4 regions of the Pseudoduganella sp. R-32 genome follow, and region 3 is predicted to be linked to each of the others. Evidence: predicted binding sites of a transcription regulator. Region 3 holds the regulator's gene; each other region holds the start of a gene.
What was found. The regulator sigma-54, encoded in region 3, starts transcription at its own class of promoters, with help from an activator protein. The targets are predictions, from matches to a motif close to TGGCANGNAANCTGCTTT.

Region 1 (5,651 bases), 1.4 Mb from region 3:
AGCCGACTTCGAGCGAATCGAAACCAACATCGCTGCCCTTGGTTGCAAAATTCTTGCCGTCGACCTTGCCGGTTGCGTTGGCCGGCTCGTAGCTGCTGCCGCCGTATTCGGACGTCGCGCTGGCGGTGCTGGCCCACTGCGCGTTGGTGTCGTTGATGTAGCCGTCTTCCATATTGGAGTAATCGAGCTTGGCCTGGCGCTTGGCCATTTCCTTCTGCTCGGTGCTCATGTTCTCCATGTCCATCTGCGGAGTTGCCAGGGGGGCATTGCCGGTGGCCGCGGTGCTGGCGGCAGGGGCGGCAGGCGCCGCAGGGGCTGGAGCCGGCGCGGCTGGTGCAGCGGCGGGCGCTGGGGTCGCTTCAGAGGTCGGTGCCGGCGCAGGCGCCTTCTTGGCGCAGGCTGCGAGCAGCAGGGCGGGTAACAGCAAGGCGTATTTTGTCTTCATGACGGCTCCCTTATTGATTATCAAAACAGCAAGCCGCCGATGATGTCACAAACCCGCGCTGCATTCAATCGTGCGCGGGGTTTAGTAAGTTACTAAGTGATATTTACGCAACATTCACGTCGAGCAGCACGGTATAGGCCAGGCGCTTGCCTTCGTACATCTGGCCGCCGCGGATCACGGCGTCGGTCGAGGTGAGCTGGCCGCTGATTTCCTGGCGCGCCAGCATGGCGCGGAAGGCCACGGCGTCTTTCGGCGCCAGGTAGCCGACCATCTCGCTGTTGAGGAAGACGGCGACCGCCTTGTCTTCGTAGGGGTTGTTGTCGTCCGCCAGCAGCAGCGCCTTGTGGCGGGCGTCGGCCGCGGCCTCGCCATGCTCGCCGGCCAGGGCGCGGATGGTGTCGGAATAGCGCGACTCGCCCAGCACTTCGAGCTGGTAGCGGCCTTCGTCGCTCCAGTGGTGCACCGGCTCGCCCTGCGGCAGCGGCGTGTAGGAGCCGCCCACCGGCTTGCCCGTTGGCGCAGGGGCGGCTTTCGGGCCGCCTTTCAGCAGGAAGTACAGCGTTACCAGTGCCAGGACGATGATCAGGATGTTCAGTGCGAGGGCCATTACTTGGGCTTCCTTAGGGACAAGACCCGCTATTATCGCAGGCCGGGCGGCAAAACCGGAATGGTATAATCGCCCCTTTTCCTTGCACGTTTAGCCATGTCTTCCGAATCCACGCCAAAGGGCAAAATGCTCTACGACCCGACCGAACACCGCATCCGCAGCTTCGTCACGCGCGCGGGACGCCTGTCTTCGGCACAAGAGCGTGCGCTGAGCGATCTCGGTCCGCAATTCATGGTCGAGCACAAGAAAGAAGCGCTGGACTTCGAGAAGACTTTCGGCCGCAAGGCGCCGCTGATCCTGGAGATCGGCTTCGGCATGGGCGGCACCACCGCCCACATCGCCAAGCTGATGCCGGAGAAGGATTTCATCGGCGTGGAAGTGCACACCCCGGGCGTGGGCAGCCTGCTCAAGCTGATCGGCGAGGAAGGCCTGACCAACCTGCGCGTGATCCAGCACGATGCGGTGGAAGTATTGCGCGACATGATCCCGGCCGGTTCGCTGGCGGGCGTGCATATCTACTTCCCTGACCCATGGCACAAGGCGCGCCACAACAAGCGCCGCCTGATCCAGGCCCCATTCGTGAAAACCCTGTGCGAGCACCTGGCGCCGGGCGGCTATATCCACCTGGCGACCGACTGGGAAGATTACGCGGTGCAGATGCTGGAAGTGCTGAGCGCCGAGCCGGCGCTGCAGAACACCGCTGAAGGCTACGCGCCGCAGCCGGCCTACCGCCCGCTGACCAAGTTCGAAAACCGCGGCCTGAAACTGGGCCACGGCGTCTGGGACCTGGTATTCACCAAGAAATGATCTAGGCTGCCGCCGGCGCCTGTGCTTTGGCACGCGCCGGCATAAAGGCCAGCAAATTCCCCCCGATGACCAGCAGCAGCCCGGCCAGGGCCATGCTGCTCCACTGGTATCCCTCGAAGACGGTGGACACCGTCAGCGCCACCACGGGGAACAGCACCGTGCAGTAAGCCGCGCGGTCCGGACCGATTCTCCCCACCAGCAGCAGGTAAGCCGTGAAGGCAATCACCGATCCCGGCACGGCCAGGTAGAGCAATGCGCCGACATAGCGCGGGCTTGGGTCGAAGTTGAACGGCATGCCGAGCGCCAGCGCGCCAAGCGTCAGGATGGCGGCGCCGCACAGCATGGCCCAGGTGTTGGTCAGCCAGGGCTGCATGCCCAGCGCCTGCATGCGGCTCGAGAGCAGGTTGCCGGTCGAGAAGCACAGCGTGCCAAGCAGGGCCAGTCCCAGGCCGGCCAGCATGCCGGCATCGTTCCAGTGCCCCTGCATGGAAGGCAGGAACAGCAGCACGATGCCTGCCAGTCCCAGCACCGCGCCGCCCATGACTTGCGGCCGGATCGGCCGCTTCATGAAGAGACGGCCATTGATCGCATTCCAGATCGGCGCGGTCGAAAACACCACCGCCACCAGGCCGCTCGGCACCCACATCGTGGCGTAGTAAAAGCACAGGAAGTTACAGCAGAACAGCGCAAGCCCCTGCGCGAGCAGGTAGCGCCAGGCGGAACGCGGCGGCAGGACTTGCTGCCTGCGCGCGAGCAGGATCAGCATCAGCACCAGCGCCGCGATCCAGAAACGATAGGCGATCGACACCGGCGCTGCGACGACGCCGAGCTGGAATTTGATCGCGATCCAGGTGGTGCCCCAGATGAGCACCGTGGTGAGGTAGAGGGCAGTATTCATCGTCCTGCCAGTGTGCCGCTTGCCGCGCACCGGCAGTTGTCTGAACTTGCTGTTTGTTCCGGCTAAGACTTGGCCGTGGGCCAAAGGACGGCCTGGGCCACGATGACCGTCTCGCCGTTAAAGGTCAAGGAAGGCGAACCGTAAAGTTGATAGCCCAGTGCGAGCGCTTCGCTGACTCGCCGGCAAAACTTCGAATCGTCGGGGCCAGTCAGGACTCGGTAAATTGGCAGGTCGTCTGGAGGTGTATTCATGGGGCAGGCACTTCACTAGGCGGTAACAGTTCTGGTGCCAAGTATTATGAACCAGCGCGCGGAATGCCGCACGCTGGCTGGTTCTTCCTGCCTACTTCGAAGTGCGGCGGCGCGAAACGCCCAGTGCGGACAAGCCGAGGCCAAGCAGCATCAGCGTGCCCGGCACGGGCACTTGTTGCACGGGCGTGGTGTCGACGTTGATCTCGGAAAAGCCAAAGCCTTGCGTCCCGCCGTCCTGGTCGATATTGAAAACGACCGAGGTCACGTTGCCCATGCCGGCGATGGCCAGGGTACCGGTGCCGGACAAGGTTTGCGTCGCGCCGTTGGAACCGCTCACCGTGATCGACGACGCGCCATCGGCATAGGCGGCGATATTGATGTTGACCAGGTTGAAGCTGGCCCCGAAGAAGTCGATGACCCAACTCACGTCGTCGGCGTTCTGGAAGCCGTTGTGGATGCCGATATCGCCGATAAACAAGGGATCGAAATGGTCGCCGGCACGCACCGTGCGGAGGCGAAAGCCGTCTTCCGTATAAGTGTCGACAACAGCCGAGCCATTGTTGTTGGCGAAGGCGCCGCTGGTCAGGTCAAGCTGGATCGGCGCTGCTTGTGCTGCGGAGATAGCGAGTGACAGGGCTGCCAGGCAAGCGAACTTCTTCATCGATAATTCCTTTCAAAACAGTAGGAAAGTTGACAGCATTGCTTCAAATGCAATAAGCAATTTTTATACCCTGCGCCAGCAAGTAACTGATTCTTATCGATAAGTGGTTTCACGGCTGGTCGACGCTGTAAATTTTCCCGACACTAGCGGCGGCGAGCCCAGGGTCCCCTTGTCTGATCTTGCGCAAATCGGAGGGGCGGCCGGCTGGACCGGAATGGCCGTGCTAGACTTTTCGGCGTGAAGCCACTGACTGGACAACTTGAGGATGCCGCTCCGCGCAAGCGCGTGGGGGCGGCGGCGCGCGCGGCGCTGGCGGGCAAGCCGGGCGATGCGATGTCGCACGCCGTGTTCCGCACCATGTCCGGCACCGATGCCACGCTGGAGCGTTTTGCCTGGCTGGGCGACGGGCTGGCGGCTGCGGTCTGGCATCGCAGCACGCCGGAGGCTTTCACCGAGTATCGCCAGCCCGGCCACCATACCTTGTCGTGCTACCTGGGCGGCGGCTACGAAGTCGAACGCGAAGGCTTGCCGGGGCAGTACGGCGCGCCACAGCGCCTGTGCTCCCTGCCGGACTGGCACGAATCGGAATGGGTGGTGCGCGGCCAGTTGCGCATGCTGCACGTGTACTTCATGCCCGAGCATTTCACGCAGCGCGCCGTGGCGGAGCTGGATCGCGAGCCGCGCGAACTCACCTTGCAGGACAAGACCTATTTCGAGAACCGGCGCCTGGTGCAGCTATGCGGCGACTTGCTGCAGCAGCCGTGGGACGACGCCGACCAGCTGCTGCGCGCCAATGAAATCACGCACGAGGCCTTGAGCGAGCTGCTGCAATCGCAATCGATGACCAGGCCCGGCCTGCGCTTGCGCGGAGGACTGGCGCCGCTGGTGCGCCGCCGCCTGCACGAATACATCGAAACCCACCTCGACCAGAACATCACCCTCGGCATGCTGGCGCAACTGGCGTGCATGTCGGAATTCCACCTGGCCCGCATGTTCCGCATCAGCTTCGGCATGCCGCCGTCGGCCTGGATTGCAGCACGCCGCATCGAGCGTGCGCGCGGCCTGTTGCGCGCAGGGCGCCTGCCGCTGCAGCAAGTCGCCGAAGCGTGCGGCTACGCCGACCTTAGCCATTTCAGCCACCGTTTCAGCGAAGCCGTCGGGGCGCCGCCCGGCCGCTACCGCCAGCTTGTGAGCGGACTCAAGTCCTGACCCTATCGCTGTGCCGCGCACGATTAGAAGCTCAGCGCGCGCCGCTGACGGGGCAAGTCCACCATTGGCTCCTGTGCCTTGGCTGGAGGATGCCATGAAACCGGTTGCCCGATTGTGCGGTCTTGTCCTTGCCTAGCCATTACTCGCTGCTGCCCAGGCGCCGCGGCAGCGGACTGGAATGCCTGACGGACAGCAGCGAAGAAGCGATCCTCACCGATATGAATGACGCTGGCCAGCTGGTGGGATCATCCGGCGCCCAACCGATGATCTGGCAATCGGGACGGCAGCCCATCACATTCGACGCGGGCGTTCATGGCGGAACGGCGGTTTCCATCAATAACAAGGGCACGATTGTCGCGATGGCACGTGCAGTGGATGGTGAAAATGGTGACCAGGAGCAGGTTGTCGGCCTCTCGCGCGCAGGGGATCATGCCGGAGTCTGGCAGGACGGCGCTTATCACGATCTGCCCGATGCGGGCTATTCGTGGGCGCGCGACATCAACGACAAGGGCTGGGTGGCCGGCGGCAGCGGCAGCGATATTACCGAGGCCCATGGCGCGATCTGGAAAGGCGAAGTGCTGGAGACCTACGGCCCCGGCTACGCCACCGCCATCAACAACGCAGGCGTGGCCTTCGGTTATTGGGAAGGCACGCAGCACGGCATGCTGTTTTCCGGCGGGCAGACATACGACCTGAACACCCTGTGGGACAGAAGCGGCTGGGACGGCTGGAGCCTTCGTTATACGGAAGATATCAACGATGCGGGCGAGATC
Region 2 (5,651 bases), 620 kb from region 3:
GCAGCAAGCCGCTGCCGCAGCTAAGCTGGACTTACCGCGCATCGCTCAACGCGCGCATACCGGAATTCCACCAATGATTGCAGTGATTTTTGAAGTCACCCCGGCCGAAGGCCGCAAGGACGCTTACCTGGACATCGCAGCGCGGCTGAAGCCAACGCTGGAGCAGATCGACGGCTTCATCAGCGTCGAGCGCTTCCAAAGCCTGGCCAACCCGGGGAAGATGCTGTCGCTCTCCTTCTTCCGCGATGAGGAAGCGGTGCAGGAATGGCGCCGCGTGGAAGCGCATCGCGCTGCCCAGCAGGCGGGGCGCGAAAGGCTGTTTGCCGATTACCGCCTGCGCATCGCCCACGTGGTGCGCGACTACGGCCTCAATGAGCGCGCGGAAGCGCCGGCCGACAGCCGCGAACGGCACGGTTGATCAGTGCCCGCGTTTCTGCACCAGCGCACTGCCGGCACCGTGGCGCTTGCCTTCGCTGACTGCGGTCACCGTGCCATCGGGATTGAAGACGATGGCGTTGGCGGCGCCGATCTCCTCGGCCGAGGCATCCCAGCGCTGGCCGAAACGCTCCAGCGCCCGGGCTTGCGCGCTGCCGGCAAATCCCGGCTCGACGGACGTGGCCTGGCCGTTGCGCTCGGAGATGCGCGGCGCGTTCAGTGCGGCGGGCATGTCCATGCCCAGGTCGATATGGTTGAACATGGTCTGCAGCACCGTGGTCACGATGGTGGCGCCGCCCGGGCTGCCGATGGTGAACGCCGGCTTGCCGTTGCGGAAGGCGATGGTGGGCGACATGCTGCTGCGCGGGCGCTTGCCGGCTTCCGGCACGTTCGGATGCGGGCCGGTGAAATCGAAGTCCGTCATCTCGTTGTTCAGGATGAAGCCATAGCCCGGCACCGTGATGCCGCTGCCGCCCCATGATTCGATGGTGAAGGTGTAGGCGACGATATTGCCGTCCTTGTCCGACACGGCCAGGTGGGTGGTGTGCGCGCTTTCCGACAGCAGCCTGGCCTTGGCCGCAGCGGCCGGCCGCAGCGGCACGCTTGGGTCCTGCTGGAACAGGTAGGGATCGCCAGGCTGCGCGTGGTATCGGGCCTGGGCAGGGTCGATCAGCTCACGGCGGCGTGCCGCATATTCCTTGCTGACCAGGCCCGCCACCGGCGTGTCCACATATTCGGGATCGGCCAGGTAGGCATTGCGGTCGGCGAAGGCCAGGCGCGCCGCTTCCATGTACAGGTGTTCGGCTTTTTCGCGCGGCATGGATTTCAGGTCGAAGCCTTCCAGGATATTGAGCGCTTCGGCAATCGTCACGCCGCCGCTGCTTGGCAGGGGCATGCCGACCAACTCATAGCCGCGGTAAGTGCTGCGCACCGGCTGGCGCCAGCGCGCTTCGTAATTGGCCAGGTCGGCCAGCGACATCCGGCCCGCGCGCACCGAAACGCCGGCGGCGACCGGCGGACGGTTGACCGTGTCGACAATCGCCTGCGCCAGCTTGCCCGAATAGAAGGCTTTCACGCCGCCGGCGGACAGCAGGCGGTAGGTCTTGGCCAGGTCGGGATTGCGCAGCAGGGTGCCGGCCGGCAGTGCCTTGCCGTCCCGCATATAGCGCGCCGCGGTGTCAGGGAACAGCGCGAACTTCTTCTCATTTTCCGTGACCAGCGCCACGAAATTGGCGTTCAGCCGGAAGCCATCCTGGGCCACCTTGATGGCCGGGGCCAGCACCTGTTTGAACGACATGGTGCCGTAGCGGTCCAGCGCATCATGCCAGCCGCGCACCGTGCCCGGCACGCCAACGGCCATGCCGCTGGCGACCGCGGTCTCGAAATCCATCGCCTTGCCATCCGGCGCGAAAGCGTTGGACTGGAACGATGCCGGCGCCACCTCGCGATGGTCGAGCGTGATGACGCGGTTTTCCCTGGCCAGGTAAATCACCATGAAGCCGCCGCCGCCCACGCCACAGCTGAACGGGTCGGTCACGCCCAGCGTGGCCGCCGCCGCCACTGCCGCATCGACCGCGTTGCCGCCTTTGTCGAGGATCGCCAGCGCGGCCTGCGAGGCCGGCTCGCTGATGGTCGCCACGGCGCCGCCGGTGCCGCTGGCAACCGGGGTCTTGGCCCAGGCCGGGGCGCTGAACGCCAGCGCAAGGATGATGGTGGACGTCAGTCGTCGGGGCAGGGCATGTGGCGTCATGGGCAGCTATGTTGGCTGGGAAATATTTACCCGCAAGCTTACCCGATAATCCGGCGCCGGTGCCTTCAGCGACGGCGGTTCTGCCGGCTCCATCCCCAGCAGCGTGAAGGTCAGCCCATTAAGCGTCACGGTCTTGCTGGCCCCCGGCATGGCGTCCGCCAGCACGAAGCTGGAGCTGCCTTGCTGGTCGCTCAGCACGAAGCTGTAGCTGATGTATCCAGCCCAGACGCAGACTGCGCCTTTTTTACAGCGGCTGTCATTGACACGCTCGAGCTTGAGCGTGACTGCAGGGGCCAGCTTGACGATTTCCCCTTGTGCCAGGACGTAGCTGGCGCTGGTGCGTGGTGCCGGGCGGCTGGCTGCATCCTCGGCAGTGCTGCGGGTCGAGCCGCAGGCGGCGGCAATGGCGAGGACCAGGCCCGCCATGCCCAGACAGATCAGTCTAGCTTGCATGATGTTCTCCTCTGGCCTGGGAACAGCTTAGCAAATTACAAACTATCGTGTTGCACTGTTGAGTCCACTCAACAGTATGGTCGTGCCGAAAAAAAAGCGCCCCGGAGGGCGCCAGTTTTTATAGTTGGTTTTCACAACTTATTGTGTGCGGCGGCGGCGGGCTACCCCCAAGCCCATCAGGCCGACGCCAAGCAGTGCCAAGGAAGCGGGTTCCGGAACCTCTTGCGGGGGAAGGCCCGGGTCGGTCGGCGCATTGGCGCTGTTGGCCATGACTTTGAATTCGACATTGGTATTGTTGTCGTGCACGTTCAGCGAATTGAGCTTGAAGGTGTGGACGACGCCCGCCGTCAGGGAAACTTCGTCCCAGTAAGCGGAATAGCTGCTGGGCTTGGGGAGGGTCTTGGCCACCCCAACGTTGTCGAGGAAGAGGTCGAAGTCGAAATCCTGGACGCTGCCGCCATTTGGCGGCGTAATGCCAAAGTCGAAGGTGGTGTCGACGCTCACCGTCACGTACAGGACCTCCAGGTCTTTTACGTGAATCCAGTCGGCAAAGGTCCAAACCGATTCACCGTCAGGATTCCAGCCAGCACTGATTACCGAATCAACCGTCAATGCCAGTGGATTGCCGTAGGTTTGTCCGTCTTTGGTCGGGCCTGCAACGGCCAAGCTGGCTGTCAGGGCGCAAATTGCGGTCAATGCAAGCTTCTTGAACATGGGTAACTCCTCAGTGAGTGTGCTTGAGAGTTACTAAGCAATCGCTATGCCAGGAATTCAAACTCAGCCATATCAAGGGCTTAGCGATAGTTGCGATGTGGAATGTAAAAATTCCCGACATTAAGAAGCTTGCCCAAAAGTAAAAAAGCACCGACCCTTGCGGAATCGGTGCTTTTGCCGGAGGGTGCAGGCTTACATGTAGGCGGCCAGCGCACCCTTCATTTTCTTCAGCGCAGCCGCTTCGATCTGGCGGATGCGCTCGGCCGACACGCCGAACTCTTCCGCCAGCGTATGCAGCGTGGCGCCCGAACCATCGTCGTTGGCCAGCCAGCGTGCCTCGACGATGCGGCGCGAACGGGCGTCGAGCTTGGACAGGGCGGTTTCCAGGCCTTCGGACTGCAGGCGCACCACCTGTTCCGCTTCCAGCACCTTGGTCGGCTCCATATTGTCGGAGGACAGGTAGGCGATGGGCGAGAACTTGTCGTCTTCGTCGTCGGACGGCGCTTCCAGCGCGATGTCACGGCCGCTCAGGCGGGTTTCCATCTCGATCACGTCCTCGCGCCTCACGTCCAGGGTCTTGGCCAGTTCGTCGATTTGCGCCGGCGACATGGCGTCGAGCCCCTGCTTGTGGCTGCGCAGGTTGAAGAACAGCTTGCGCTGGGCCTTGGTGGTGGCCACTTTGACCAGGCGCCAGTTCTTCAAGATGTATTCGTGGATTTCAGCCTTGATCCAGTGCATGGCATAGGACACCAGGCGCACGCCCTGGTCGGGGTCGAAGCGCTTGACTGCCTTCATCAGGCCGATATTGCCTTCCTGGATCAGGTCGCCGTGCGGCAGGCCATAGCCCAGGTAGCCGCGCGCGATCGACACCACCAGGCGCAGGTGAGAAGTCACCAGCGTTTCCGCGGCCTTGATATCGTTCTTTTCCTTCAGGCTCTTGCCCAGCGCCACTTCTTCCTCATGGGTCAGCATGGGCAGGCGATTGACAGCCGAGATATAAGCGTCCAGGTTGCCCAGGCTCCCGCTGAAGCCAAGGGTCAGCGCGTTGCTGCCGGCAGGTACCAGTGCGTTTGTTGCGGTCATCTTGTCTATCCTCGCTTGAAGGGAATGCTTTTCAGAGTTACCAGCATGCACGACAGAACTTAAATGATTCTTAACCTCTATCATGCCGTTCTGAACATATATTAGCACTCTCCCTTGGTGAGTGCCAATTGCTGGGATTTTATGGCTCTGATAGCAAAAACACTATCGGCAAAGCGCTATTCCTTGCGTTGGATCAAAGTCAGGATAAGGCGGGCAGGGGCGCGGCTCCGTGCGGGTACGCACTTTCAATTTAGCCTGGAAAGATGACGCTGGACGCAGAGCAGGGCGCCGATCAGGCCGAGGCCGGCGGACAGGGCCAGCAGGCCGGCCGTGCCCAGGGGATCGAGCGGAGCCAGCTGGAATTCGGAGGCATACAGTCTTGCAAACTCTGCAATGGCCCGGTTGAGGGGCTGCAGGGCCAGCGCCACGCCGCCCAGGGCCACGCCGCCGGCACACAGGCCGAGCAGGGCGCCGGTGTAATAGAAGGGGCGGTGGATGAAACTGTCGCTGGCGCCGATCAGCTTGGACACCAGGATTTCTTCGCGCTGGGTCATCACTTGCAGGCGTATGGTATTGAACACTACCGCCACCACCACTGTGGCCAGCGTGGCGGCCAGCAGGAGCAGGGCCAGGCGCAGCACGCCCAGCAGGGCAGCCAGCCGTTTTACCCAGGCCGAATCGACTTGCACCGATTCCACGCCCGGCAGGGCGCGCATCTGGTCGGCGATGCTGTCGATCTTGCTGCCTTCGGCCGCGTCCTGGAAGGCGTTCAGCTTCACCACGTAGCTGTCCGGCAGCGGATTCTCGCCCAGGGTGGCGACCACGTCGGACAAGCCGCTCTTGGCATTGAGCTGTTCCAGCGCTTTTTCGCGCGAAGTGAAGATGATCTTGGCCGTCGGTGCAATGTTGCGCAGCGAGGAGGCCAGCCCGGTGGCCTGTTCGCGCGGCGTGTCGGCCTTGATGAAGACGCTGAGTTCAGGCTCGACCGCCATCTGCTCCGACATCGGCCGTACATTGTCGAGCAAGGTCACGCCCATGAAGGGCAGGGCCAGCGCAATCGCGACCACCAGGATATTGAACAGGAAAGAACCTGGCGCCCGGCGCACGTGCACCAGTGCAGAGCCGAGGGCGAACAGGTGGTGGCGCAGCCAGGTGCTCATGCGGCTTCCCTCATCAGTTCGCCACGTTCGAGATGGATCACGCGTGCCGCGGCGTC
Region 3 (5,651 bases):
CAGCATCGCGCAACGATTTGCCGGGCGTCGACTCGAACAGCTTGGCCAGTCCGGCCAGTTCAGTTTCCGGCACGAAGTAGTCAGCCAGGTCGAGGTAGAGCGCATCCGCGGCGCCGACCGTCAGCCCGGTGAGGCCGAGCCACATGCCAAGCTGGCCCGGCGCATGCGACAGGAAGTGACTGCCGCCCACGTCGGGAAACAGGCCGATGTTCACCTCGGGCATCGCCATCCTGGTACGGCCCGTGACGATGCGCACGCCGCACTCCGGCCCGCCCTGCGCGATGCCCATGCCGCCGCCCATCACCACGCCATCCATCAGCGCCACATAAGGCTTGGGGTAGAAATGGATTAAATGGTTCAGCGCATATTCTTCGGTGAAGAAGTCCTCCAGCAGCGCGCTGCCGCCTTGCGTATTGCCGCGGCCGACGTCGTGGAAGAAGCGGATATCGCCGCCTGCGCACAGCGCGCGTTCGCTGCTGCTGCGCACCACGACCGCCGCCACCGACGCATCGTCGCGCCATGCCAGCAGCGCCTGCGTCATCGCGCGCACCATGTCGAGGGACAGTGAATTGAGGGTCTTGGGGCGGTCCAGCGTGATGAAGCCGGTACCGTTGGAGAGTTGGGTGTGTACGTGTTCGCTCATGCAAATATTCTAACGCACACTGGTCGCAAAAAAGGGCGCCAATTGCGCCCTTTGGTGTGCTGCACGGCCAGTCCTTTACATGGCGGTGGGTGGTGCCTCATACGTATCCGGGAAATGCTTGATGGCCGCATGACTGTGGTTCTGCACACGGTCCTTGTATTTCATGACCTGGCGATCCAGTTTATCAATCAGGGTATCGATGGCGGCGTAAAGGTCTTGCGACAGGCTTTCGACGTAAACAGTTTTGCCAGACATGCGCAGGTTGATTTCGGCTTTCTGGCGTTTCTCTTTCTCGGTGAGGTTATCTACAGTCAGGATGACAGCAATATCGATTACTTGATCGAAATGGCGCTTGACTCGTTCCAGCTTGTTCTGCACGTACTCGCGAATGGCTGGGGTCACTTCGACATGATGTCCACTGATGGTGAGATTCATACACACTCCTAAAGATGATGTCGCTCTCGAGTTCGTGCACGCCGAAACGCACAGAGGAACCCATGCACTGCACTACAACGATTTGCGGAGGCTAACTGGAGGGATCTTCAACGCTTCTCGATATTTGGCAACAGTCCGTCGCGCAATCACCATGCCTTGTTCACCCAGCATGTCCGCAATCTTACTGTCGGATAAAGGATTTTTCGGGTCTTCTGCTCCTGTCAATTGCACGATCAGTGCCCGTATCGCAGTCGAGGAAGCCTCCCCCCCGGCTTCGGTCGCGACGTGGCTACCAAAGAAATATTTCAACTCAAACATGCCATGCGGGGTGAGCATATATTTTTGAGTTGTTACGCGAGAAATAGTGCTCTCGTGTAGTCCCAGTGTATCAGCAATTTCACGCAACACAAGGGGTCTCATGGCCACTGCGCCATGACTGAAAAAGTTCTTTTGTCTTTCTACTATCGCTTCCGCGACGCGCAGGATCGTGTCGAAGCGCTGGCGCATATTCTTGATCAACCACTTGGCCTCCTGCAGCTGGCCATTCATCTGCGACTCGCTCTTGCCTTGCTTGAGCAGGTTGGCATACAGCGCGTTCACGCGCAGGCGCGGCACCACGTCGTTGTTCAGGGTGACGATCCAGCCGCCGCGGCCCTTTTTCACGATCACGTCCGGCACCACGTAGTCTGACTCGCCTGACGCAAATTCGGCGCCCGGATGCGGGTTGCACTGGCGGATCACGCACTGTGCTTCGCGCAAGTCTTCATCGTCGCAGTCGAGCGCTTTCTTCAGCTTGGTGAACTCGCGCTGGGCGAACCAGGTCAGGTGCTTCTCGACGATGGTCAGCGCCATGCGGCGCGTCACCAGCGGCACGCCGGGCATGCGCCTGATCTGCAGCGCCAGGCATTCGGAGGCATTGCGTGCGGCGACGCCGGGCGGATCGAAGCTTTGCAGCAGCACCAGGCTGCAGCGCAGGTCGTCCAGTTCGATTTCCAGCTCGGGCGGCAGGCGCTCGTGGATTTCTTCCAGCGGCTCTTCCAGGTAGCCGTTCTCGTCCAGCGCATCGATGATCAGTTCCATCAGCGCGCGGTCGCGCGGCTCCTGCACGGTGACGCGCATCTGCTCGAGCAGGTGTTCGCGCAGCGTGCAGCCGGAAGCTTCCAGTTGCGGGCGGCTGTCTTCGTCGTCGGCGGATTTGCTGCCGGCGCTGGCGCTCCAGTCGGCGTCGTCGCTGCCGTTGCCGGCTTCATGGTCGCCGCCTTCATAGGTATCGCTTTCGCCGGCAGCGGCCGGGGCTTCGCCGCCCTCGCCTTGCGGGCCTTCAGCCGAAGGCGTGGCGGGAGCTTCGGTGCCATTGCCGTTGCCCTGGCTGATGGCGCCATCGGCCAGCAGCCGTACCGAGTGGTCGAGCGGGTCGTCAAGGCGCTCCAGCATGGGATTGTCGCCAAGCAGCTGTTCCAACTCCTGGTGCAGCTCCAGCGTGGACAGCTGCAGCAGGCGGATGGATTGTTGCAGCTGCGGCGTCAGCGCCAGGTGTTGCGAGGTTCGCAGTTGCAGTGTTTGTTTCATGGCCTTCGTTTACATGCGGAAGTGTTCGCCGAGGTAGACGCGGCGAACGGATTCGTTGGCAATGATGTCGTCCGGGCGGCCCGAGGCCAGCACGGCGCCCTGGTTGATGATGTAGGCGCGGTCGCAAATGCCGAGGGTCTCACGCACATTATGGTCGGTGATCAGCACACCGATATTGCGCTCCTTCAGGAAACGCACAATACGTTGGATTTCGATCACGGCGATCGGATCCACGCCGGCAAACGGTTCGTCGAGCAACACGAAGCGCGGGTTGGTGGCCAGGGCGCGCGCAATTTCCACGCGGCGGCGCTCGCCACCCGACAGCGACAGGGCCGGGTTCTCGCGCAGCTTCTCGATTTGCAAGTCGGCCAGCAGCGATTCCAGGCGCTGCTTGATTTCCGCCTTGGGCAGAGGCTTGCCGTCCACCTTCTGCAGTTCCAGTACGGCACGAATGTTTTCTTCCACCGTCAGCTTGCGGAACACCGAAGCTTCCTGCGGCAGGTAGGACAGGCCCAGCGTGGCGCGCTTGTGGATCGGCAGGCTCGACACGTCGGTGCCGCCGATATCGATGGTGCCTGCATCGGAAGCCACCAGGCCGACGATCATGTAGAAAGAGGTAGTCTTGCCGGCACCGTTGGGACCGAGCAGGCCGACCACTTCACCGCAATCGACTTGCAGCGAAACGTCGTGCACCACCTGTCGCTTGCCATAGGTTTTCTGGAGGCCGCGCACGACCAGCGTGCTGGCGCAGTTATTTGCTTGCATGCTTACTTCTTCTCCGTCGGCGTCGCTGGGGGTTCGGTACGGGTCGGCTGGATCACCATGGTGCCGCGACCGCCGCCGGGCTTGCTCTCCCCGCTGGCCGAATTGCGCACGCTGAAAAATTCCTTGCGGCTGTCGTAAGAAATGAACTCACCCTGCACTTCGTCGTTCTGCTTGCCGCCTTCCAGGCGGCGGATGGTGGCCTTGTTGAACATCTTCACCAGTTCAACCTGTTCCTCGTATTCGATGCGGTCGGCATCGCCTTCCACCCACTGGTCGCCGGCGCCGTCGCGCTTCTGGCGGAAGGTGGCTTTCTTGCCGTCGCCAAACAGCGTCACTTGCTGGAAGCCCTCCGGCGTCTGCTTGACGTAGGCGCGCTCGGCCGTCATGGTCAGGGTGCCGCGGGTCAGCTTGACGCCGCCCAGCAGGATGGTAACCTGCTTGACGTCGTCGATGTCCATCGAGCCGTAGCTGATGTTGGTCGGCTTGTAGGAGTCGGCTTTCTCGGCCAGCGCCGGAGCGGCGACTCCCAGCAGCAAGGCTGCCGACAAGAGTAGTCGTTTCATGTTCATTCCTCAGTTATTGGTCCGCGGCCTTGGGCGGAATCTGCAGCGTGCCGTTGCCGGCCAGGTGCATTTCGCGCGTCGCATTATTGGCGCGCATGCTGTTGGCCGCAGCAGTCGTATCCCCCAGCCGCAGTTTCACCGGATGATCGGTTTCCATGCGGTCTTCGTCCGGGAAGATCACCAGCTTGTCCGATTCCAGGTGCAGCAGTTGCGATTGCGGCGATGCCGCGCGGTCGATCGTCACGCTGCCGTTCAGGGTGACGCGGCTGTTGGTGTCGTCCACGCGCGCCGTATTCGCCACGATCTCCATCGGCGGCTTCTCGCCGGCCAGGCTGTGCACGCGCGGATTGTCGATCTCGGACGAATCGTCGACCGGGCGGTGGGTCAGCTTGTCGCCGGCAATGATATAGCTTGGCTTGCCATCCTTGGTCATGCGCACGAAGGAGAAGTTATGGATGATGTAATCCGGCTCGTTCATGCGCTTGTCGGCCTGCATCTGTTCGTCCGCGCGGTTCAGCAGCTCGAGCAGGTAGAAGCTGCCAAGCGCCGCCAGCAGCACGAAGATCATGCCGATCGACAGGCGGAAGCGGTGGGCGGTCCTCTGGTTACGCATCGCTTGCCCTTACACCAGGAACTGGGCCATCACGCGGTCATAGCTGCCGCTGGCGCGCAGCACGAATTCGCAGGCCTCGCGCACCGCGCCGCGGCCGCCCGCAGCTTCGGTAATGTAGTGGGAGCGATCGTGCGCCTCCTTGCGGCCATTCGGCACGCTGACCGCAAAGCCCACACGGCTCAACAGCGGCAGGTCCACCACGTCGTCGCCGATGAAGGCAACCTGCTCTTCCGCCAGTCCCAGGTCGGCCAGCAAGGCCTTGAACGGGGTCAGCTTGTCGTGGCCGCCCTGGTGCACGTAATCGATGCCCAGGTCCTTGGCGCGTGCCAGCACGATCGGCGTGCGCCGGGCGCTGATGATCGCGGTCTTGATGCCCGCTTCCTGCAGCAGCTTGATGCCCAGGCCGTCGTGCACATTGAAAGTCTTGACCATTTCACCGTCGGCGCCATACGTCAGGCTGCCGTCGGTCAGCACACCGTCCACGTCAAAGATGAACAGGCGCACCCTGGCTGCACGGGCAAGCAGGTCTTCGCGTTCGAGCGTCATCAGATCACCTTGGCGCGGGTCAGGTCGTGGATGTGCAGAGCGCCAACCAGCGTGCCGTCGGCATCCACCACCAGCATCTGGTTGATGCGGAATTCTTCCATCACCGCCACGGCGTCCACCGCCAGCTGGTCGGGGCCGATGGTGCGCGGGTTCAGGTGCATCACGTCCTTGATGACGACCTTGCTGAAGTCCTGGACTTTTTCGATCATGCGGCGCAGGTCGCCGTCGGTGAAGACCCCGACCGGCTTGTTGGCCGCGTCGACGATGGCGGTCATGCCCATGCCCTTCTGGGTGATTTCCAGCAGAGCATCGGGCAGCCGCGTTTCCAGGCCCACGGCCGGGATGGCGCCATCCTTGCGCATGATGTCGCGCACATGCGTCAGCAAGCGGCGGCCGAGGGCGCCGCCAGGGTGGGAACGGGCAAAATCCTCTTCCTTGAAGCCGCGCAGGTCCAGCAGCGCCACCGCGATCGCATCGCCCAGCGCCAGCGTGACGGTGGTGGAAGCGGTCGGCGCCA
Region 4 (5,651 bases), 410 kb from region 3:
GCCCGCTCAGCACGCGGCCGCTGACGGCGCAGGAAAAGCAGGCGCTGGAAGCGGCGGTCGGCCCGGCGCACCAGGTGCAGTGGATCGAAGGCTTCGGCGGCCGCTGGGCGGCGGCGCGGCTGATGTTCAACAACGCCAAGCTGCGCCTGACCATGCCCGAGGCGTACGAGGTGCACCGCAGCATCATCGACTGGGGCAAGACGCACAGCCCGGACAAGGTGCCGGACCAGGCCCTCGGTGTCGACAACGGCACCCTGGCCCTGATGAAATGGGCCATGGTGAGCTGGGAACGGGTCAACACCATGAATACCCTGATGGGCACCTGGGCGCCGCGCCTGCAGATGGACTTGCTGCCCGGCATCGCCTGCGCCGCCCACTTCGTGATTCGCGCCAAGGCCGCGCCGGCCGGCATCGACGACTACGTGGCCGCCGGCCGCGCTACCCAGCGCTTCTGGCTGACGCTCACTGCGCTGGGCCTGCACATGCAGCCGGAAATGACGCCGCTGATCTTCGGCCGCTATGTGCGCAACGCCCTGCGCTTCACGCGCCTGGACAGGCTGCAGGAATCGGCGCGCCGGCTGTATGGCCAGCTCACCGGGGTGATCGGCGCGGCGCCGGAAACGGCCGTGTTCATGGGCCGGCTTGGCGCCGGCAAGGCGCCGAAGGCGCGCTCGCTGCGCAAGCCCCTGGCTGAATTGATGAAGTAAGCCGGTACCGCGCAATGACACGCAAGAAAATCCTGTTCCTGGCCGAAGCGGTGACCCTGGCACACGTGGGCCGCCCGCTGGCCCTGTCCGCCAGCCTCGACCGCGAACAGTACGAGGTGCACTTTGCCTGCGCCGAGCGCTACGCCTTTTGCTTCGAGGGCGCGGACCTGGTGCGCTGGACCATCCACAGCATCTCGAACCAGCAATTCCTGCAAGCCCTGGCGGACGGCAAGCCGGTCTATGATGCCGCCACCTTGGACGGCTACGTGGAAGAAGACCTGCAACTGCTGCGCCAGGTCCAGCCCGATATCGTGGTGGGCGATTTCCGCCTGTCGCTGTCGGTCAGCGCGCGCCTGGCCGGCGTGCCCTATGTTTCGCTGATCAATGCCTACTGGAGCCCGTATGTGCACCAGCGCTACATCGTGCCCAGCCTGCCGCTCACGCGCTTCTTGCCGATCGCGCTGGCCAATGCCCTGTTCAAGCTGGCGCGCCCGCTGGCCTTTGCCCTGCACACCATTCCCCTCAACCGGGTGCGGCGCCGGCATGGCCTGCCCTCGCTGGGCTGGGACCTGAACCGCGTCTACACCGACGCCGACCACACCCTGTATGCCGACGTGCCGCAGCTGTTCCCGCCGCACGACCTGCCGGCCAGCCACGCCTTCATCGGCCCCGTGCTGTGGTCGCCGCCGCTGCCGGTGCCGGACTGGTGGGACCAGTTGCCCACCGATCGCCCGCTGGTCTACGTGACCGTGGGCAGCTCGGGCCACGGCGCCTTGCTGCCCGCCGTGCTGCAGGCCCTGGCCAGCTTGCCGGTGACGGTGCTGGCCGCCACCGTCGGCATGGTCAAGCTCGATGCCGTGCCGGCCAATGCCCGGGTGGCCGACTTCCTGCCCGGCGAGGAGGCCGCGCGCCGCGCCGCCCTGGTGATCTGCAATGGCGGCAGCCCGACCAGCCACCAGGCGCTGGCGGCCGGGGTGCCCGTGGTCGGCATTGCCGGCAACCTCGACCAGTTCCTCAACATGGAGGGCATCGTTGCCGCCGGCGCCGGCGCCTTGCTGCGCGCCGACCGCTTCGATGGCGCCGCCTTGCAGCAGGCGGTGCAAGGCTTGCTGGCCACGCCGGCGGCTGGCCTTGCGGCGCGTCAACTAATGGATATATTCAGAAACTATCGCTCTTCGGAAGCGTTTAGCAAGTTACTGTCGAAAATCCTTACAAAGGCATAAGTTAGTATCAACGTGGTACTAACGGTAACAAGCCAAGGTATTGATTTCTAAGGAAACCGGGAAGTTGGCACAACTATTGCTCATAGGAGCTTGTGCCCGCTGCAAGGCCAGATAGCAGCAAAAGGTCAGACAGCCCCTTTTAACTCAGGAGTCAATCAATGAAGATTTTCCGCAAACTGCTCCCGCTCGCTACTGTAGCCGGCCTGTTGTTCGCTGCCGGTGCTGCACAGGCAGACGTGATCACCCCCTTCACCATCAAGGACGGCACCAACGTGCTGGCCACCAATGTCAATTCGCTGGACTGGGCCGAAACCGGCAGCGGCCTGGCCAAAGGCATCGGCCCCTTCGGTGCGCCGCTGGCGGTTGGCACCAAGTTCGACTTCCTGTACCAGGCAACCCTGGTGGGCAAGGCCGGCGGCACCGGCAGCCCATCCCTGGGCGGCAGGCTGGACGGTGAAGCGAACGGTTCGGCCGACGGCCTGTTCGAGATCACCATCGCTGCCCGCATGACCGAGGTGGTGTCGAGCGTGGTGCCAGGCCCCGGCGGCACCGCCACCGCCAACTTCAACCTGGCCCCGGGCCAGAACCAGGTCGCGATCTATTTCGACACCAACCAGAACGCCAACACCGCCACCGGCGTGGGCTTCGACGACGGCATCATGATCGCCCTGCTGACCATCGATACTAACTCGTCCGTGTTCCAGTTGCTGGCGCCTAACAATGGCCAGGGTTCCGCCCGCCTGCACGCCGGCATGCTGTCGCCCGGCGACTTCATCGACGCCAATTACCTGGAAGGCGTCACCAGCCTGCTGTTCGGCATCGATTTCCAGTCGAGCCTGAACTACCCGGCTGACACCTCGACCACCACCGGTTTCCACCGCAATGGCTCGAGCAATAACGGCGACCCGTTCGCGACCGACCTGGTGGCCGGCAACGACATCCTGTTCAAGGTGGACGGCTCGAACCGCTTCACCCGCGTGCCGGAACCAGGCACCATGCTGCTGATGGGCATTGGCCTGCTGGGCCTGGCTCGCCTGCGCCGCCGCGCCTGAGCTGCCGCAGGAAATCAATGGGGACGTACCCTTTCAAGGGGTACGTCCCCTTTTTATTTATTGCGGCGGCTTGAACATCTTGGCGACTTCGCGGATCACCATGCTGTGCGGGAACAGGCCGGCAAAGAAGCGCTGCTTGTAGGTGCCCTTGATCGAGGCCACCACCGGGTCGCCCTTGGCCAGGCCGGCCAGCGAAGCCTGCACCACCTCGGCCGTGCTGCCGCGCGCAACCAGGGCGCTGGCGTAGGCGCCGGCCTTGGCGTCGAATTCGGTGTCGGTCGGGCCCGGCACGAGGGTTTGCACGAGGATGCCGCGCTCCTTCCATTCGCCATGCAGGGCCTGGCTGAAGCTTTGCACGAAGGCTTTCGAGGCGGCATACACGGCCATGTAGGGCACCGGCTGGTAGCTCGCCTGCGAGGACACATTGATCACAGCGCTGCTCGGGTAGGATGCCAGGTCGGGCAGGAAGCGGTAGCACATCTCGACCATGGCGCGGTTGTTGACCTCGATCATGTCGCGGTAATCATCGAGTTCCCAATGCTCGAGGCGGTTCCAGCGTCCGATGCCGGCGATATTGCATAGCAGGCGGATGCGGATGCCGAACGCATCCAGCCGTTCCTTCACATGGGCCACTGCGCCTGGCTTGGCGAGGTCGACGCGTATAACTTCAGCCTTTACGCCCAGTTCCTGCACCGCGCGCCTGGCCAGTTCCTGCAAGCGCTCTTCGCGCCGCCCGACCAGCACCACGTTGACGCCGTTGCGCGCCAGCTCGCGCGCGAATTCGGCGCCGATGCCGCCCGAGGCGCCTGTCACCAGCGCCCAGTGGCCGCGCAAATCTTCAAGCTTGATCATCGTAAATTCCTTTTCCTGTCAGCTGGCGTGCCACGCGCAGGGCATTGGCGGCAATGGTCAGGCTGGGATTGGTCCCGCCGCTGGACGGGAAGAACGAGCCGTCGACCACGTACAGGTTGGTTAGGCCGTGTGCGCGATTGCTGGCGTCGAGGACGCTGCTGCGCGGGTCGCTGCCGAAGCGGCAGGTGCCGCAGGCGTGGGCGATGCGCTGGTTGTTGTCGGCCTGCTTCACCAGGTCGAAGGCATAGGGCTTGAGCGCATCCTTCATCAGCCGGCGCATCGTTTCGATGCGCGCCGCATCATGCGGGCGCACGCGATATTCGAACGCCAGGCGCGCATCGCCGCTGGCCGGCGTGACGCGGTTGTCGGCATACGGCAAGTCTTCCAGCGTGCTGGCCAGCACCAGGCGCTCGTGCACGAATTGCCTGAGGATGGGCTTGATCACCGGTTGCGCCAGCTTGAACAGGGGCGCCAGCCAGGGCAGGGCGCCTTGCCGCAGGTCGTCTTCCATCGACGCCGCCAGCACCGGCACCGGCGGCAGGCGGCCGAACGATTGCACCGAGCCGAGCTTTTGGCCGCCGCGCAGGTAGAAGTCGTTGAAGCCGAATTCCTTTTGCCGGTTGTCGAAACCGGCCGGCGTGCGCGGCTTGATCACGTACAGGTCGATATGGTGGCGCATCAGGTGGCGTCCCACCAGGCCGGAATCGTTGGCCAGGCCTTGCGGCCAGTGCGGGGAGCTTGACTGCAACAGCAGGCGCGGCGTCTCCAATGCGCCGGCCGCCAGGAAGACCTGCTTGCCGCGCAAGGTCAGGCGCTGGCCGCGCTGCTGGCACACCACGCCGGTGACGGCGCTGCGCGTGGCCTCCAGCTGCAGCACTTCGCACTCGTCCATCAGCGTGGCGCCATGCTGCGCCAGGGCCGGTTCCAGGCAGATGCGGCTGGCGTCGTTCTTGCACTGGCGGTCGCACAGGTAACCCTGGCAGGCAGCGCAGCCTTCGACGAATTCACAGGCCAGCGGCAGACGGTAGGGATGCAGCGCGCGCTGGCGGAAGAACTCGAACAGCTCGCCGGAAGCCGGTGTCAGCGGTGGCGGTTGCCGGAAGTGGGCGGCCCAGTCGCCGCTGCCGCCGGTGCGCAGCGGGTCGGGCGTGCCGCGCACGCGGAACAGGCGTTCGGCCTCGGCGTAATGCGGCAGCAGTTCCTCGTAGCCGATCGGCCAGGCCTCGGGCAATGCCGCCTCGGCTGCGTCCGGGTGCTGTGCCCGCGGCGCGAAATCGGCGGGGAAGAAGCGTTCCAGCACCATGCCGTACAGCGCGCTGGAGCCGCCGGTGCCGCTGCCGATGAAGGGGACGAAATGCTGGGTGCGTGGGCCGGCGTTGCTGCGGATGATGTCGCTGTAGCGGCCGGCGCGCTGCAAGGTGGCGCGGTGCTGCGGGCCCGGCGCGGCTGGGGTGGGGAAATGCGTTTCGGCGTAGCTGTCGGTCAGGGCGCCCGGCTGCAGATGGGACTTGCCTTTTTCAAGGAATAACACGCGTTGCCCGGCCTTCGCCAGCGCATAGCCAAGTGGCGCGCCGCCCATGCCGGTGCCGATGATGATCGCGTCCCATTCCATCGGGCAAGGATATCATCGGCGTGATCGAATTGCTATCTGGTGTGTACAGCGCTGCGGCGCCGCTGCCGCGTAAGGATGGCTGGATTTGCCGTACAGCTGGCCGATCCGCCGCACATAGGCGCGCGTCTCGTCGTACGGCGGCACGCCGCCGTACTGGTCGACCGCCTGTTCGCCGGCATTGTAGGCGGCCGTGGCCAGCGCGACG

Region 1: a site for sigma-54 is predicted at 3,723-3,740, ahead of ACN9MU_RS29880 (PEP-CTERM sorting domain-containing protein). Genes of this name have one in related genera too.
Region 2: a site for sigma-54 is predicted at 3,387-3,404, ahead of ACN9MU_RS07765 (PEP-CTERM sorting domain-containing protein). Genes of this name have one in related genera too.
Region 4: a site for sigma-54 is predicted at 1,996-2,013, ahead of pepA (flocculation-associated PEP-CTERM protein PepA). Genes of this name have one in related genera too.

What each region holds. Positions count from the first base shown of each region.
Region 1 covers NZ_CP183987.1:6,507,939-6,513,589, reverse strand. Annotated here, with positions in the region: gene ACN9MU_RS29905 (hypothetical protein) at 1-445, opposite strand, end outside; gene ACN9MU_RS29900 (hypothetical protein) at 549-1,052, opposite strand; gene trmB (tRNA (guanosine(46)-N7)-methyltransferase TrmB) at 1,179-1,859, shown strand; gene ACN9MU_RS29890 (DMT family transporter) at 1,861-2,757, opposite strand; gene ACN9MU_RS29885 (DUF1737 domain-containing protein) at 2,820-3,008, opposite strand; gene ACN9MU_RS29880 (PEP-CTERM sorting domain-containing protein) at 3,100-3,669, opposite strand; gene ACN9MU_RS29875 (helix-turn-helix domain-containing protein) at 4,003-4,878, shown strand; gene ACN9MU_RS29870 (hypothetical protein) at 5,001-5,651, shown strand, end outside.
Region 2 covers NZ_CP183987.1:1,641,702-1,647,352, forward strand. Annotated here, with positions in the region: gene ACN9MU_RS07745 (cytochrome P450) at 1-77, shown strand, start outside; gene ACN9MU_RS07750 (antibiotic biosynthesis monooxygenase family protein) at 74-418, shown strand; gene ggt (gamma-glutamyltransferase) at 419-2,185, opposite strand; gene ACN9MU_RS07760 (hypothetical protein) at 2,192-2,638, opposite strand; gene ACN9MU_RS07765 (PEP-CTERM sorting domain-containing protein) at 2,777-3,352, opposite strand; gene rpoH (RNA polymerase sigma factor RpoH) at 3,545-4,435, opposite strand; gene ftsX (permease-like cell division protein FtsX) at 4,681-5,595, opposite strand; gene ACN9MU_RS07780 (cell division ATP-binding protein FtsE) at 5,592-5,651, opposite strand, start outside.
Region 3 covers NZ_CP183987.1:1,024,318-1,029,968, reverse strand. Annotated here, with positions in the region: gene ACN9MU_RS04815 (enoyl-CoA hydratase/isomerase family protein) at 1-643, opposite strand, end outside; gene hpf (ribosome hibernation-promoting factor, HPF/YfiA family) at 719-1,078, opposite strand; gene ACN9MU_RS04805 (RNA polymerase factor sigma-54) at 1,151-2,647, opposite strand; gene lptB (LPS export ABC transporter ATP-binding protein) at 2,657-3,412, opposite strand; gene lptA (lipopolysaccharide transport periplasmic protein LptA) at 3,415-3,975, opposite strand; gene lptC (LPS export ABC transporter periplasmic protein LptC) at 3,989-4,588, opposite strand; gene ACN9MU_RS04785 (KdsC family phosphatase) at 4,598-5,134, opposite strand; gene ACN9MU_RS04780 (KpsF/GutQ family sugar-phosphate isomerase) at 5,134-5,651, opposite strand, start outside.
Region 4 covers NZ_CP183987.1:613,752-619,402, forward strand. Annotated here, with positions in the region: gene ACN9MU_RS02880 (molybdopterin biosynthesis protein MoeY) at 1-707, shown strand, start outside; gene ACN9MU_RS02885 (glycosyltransferase) at 722-1,930, shown strand; gene pepA (flocculation-associated PEP-CTERM protein PepA) at 2,089-2,982, shown strand; gene ACN9MU_RS02895 (SDR family NAD(P)-dependent oxidoreductase) at 3,040-3,834, opposite strand; gene ACN9MU_RS02900 (GMC oxidoreductase) at 3,821-5,446, opposite strand; gene ACN9MU_RS02905 (lytic transglycosylase domain-containing protein) at 5,459-5,651, opposite strand, start outside.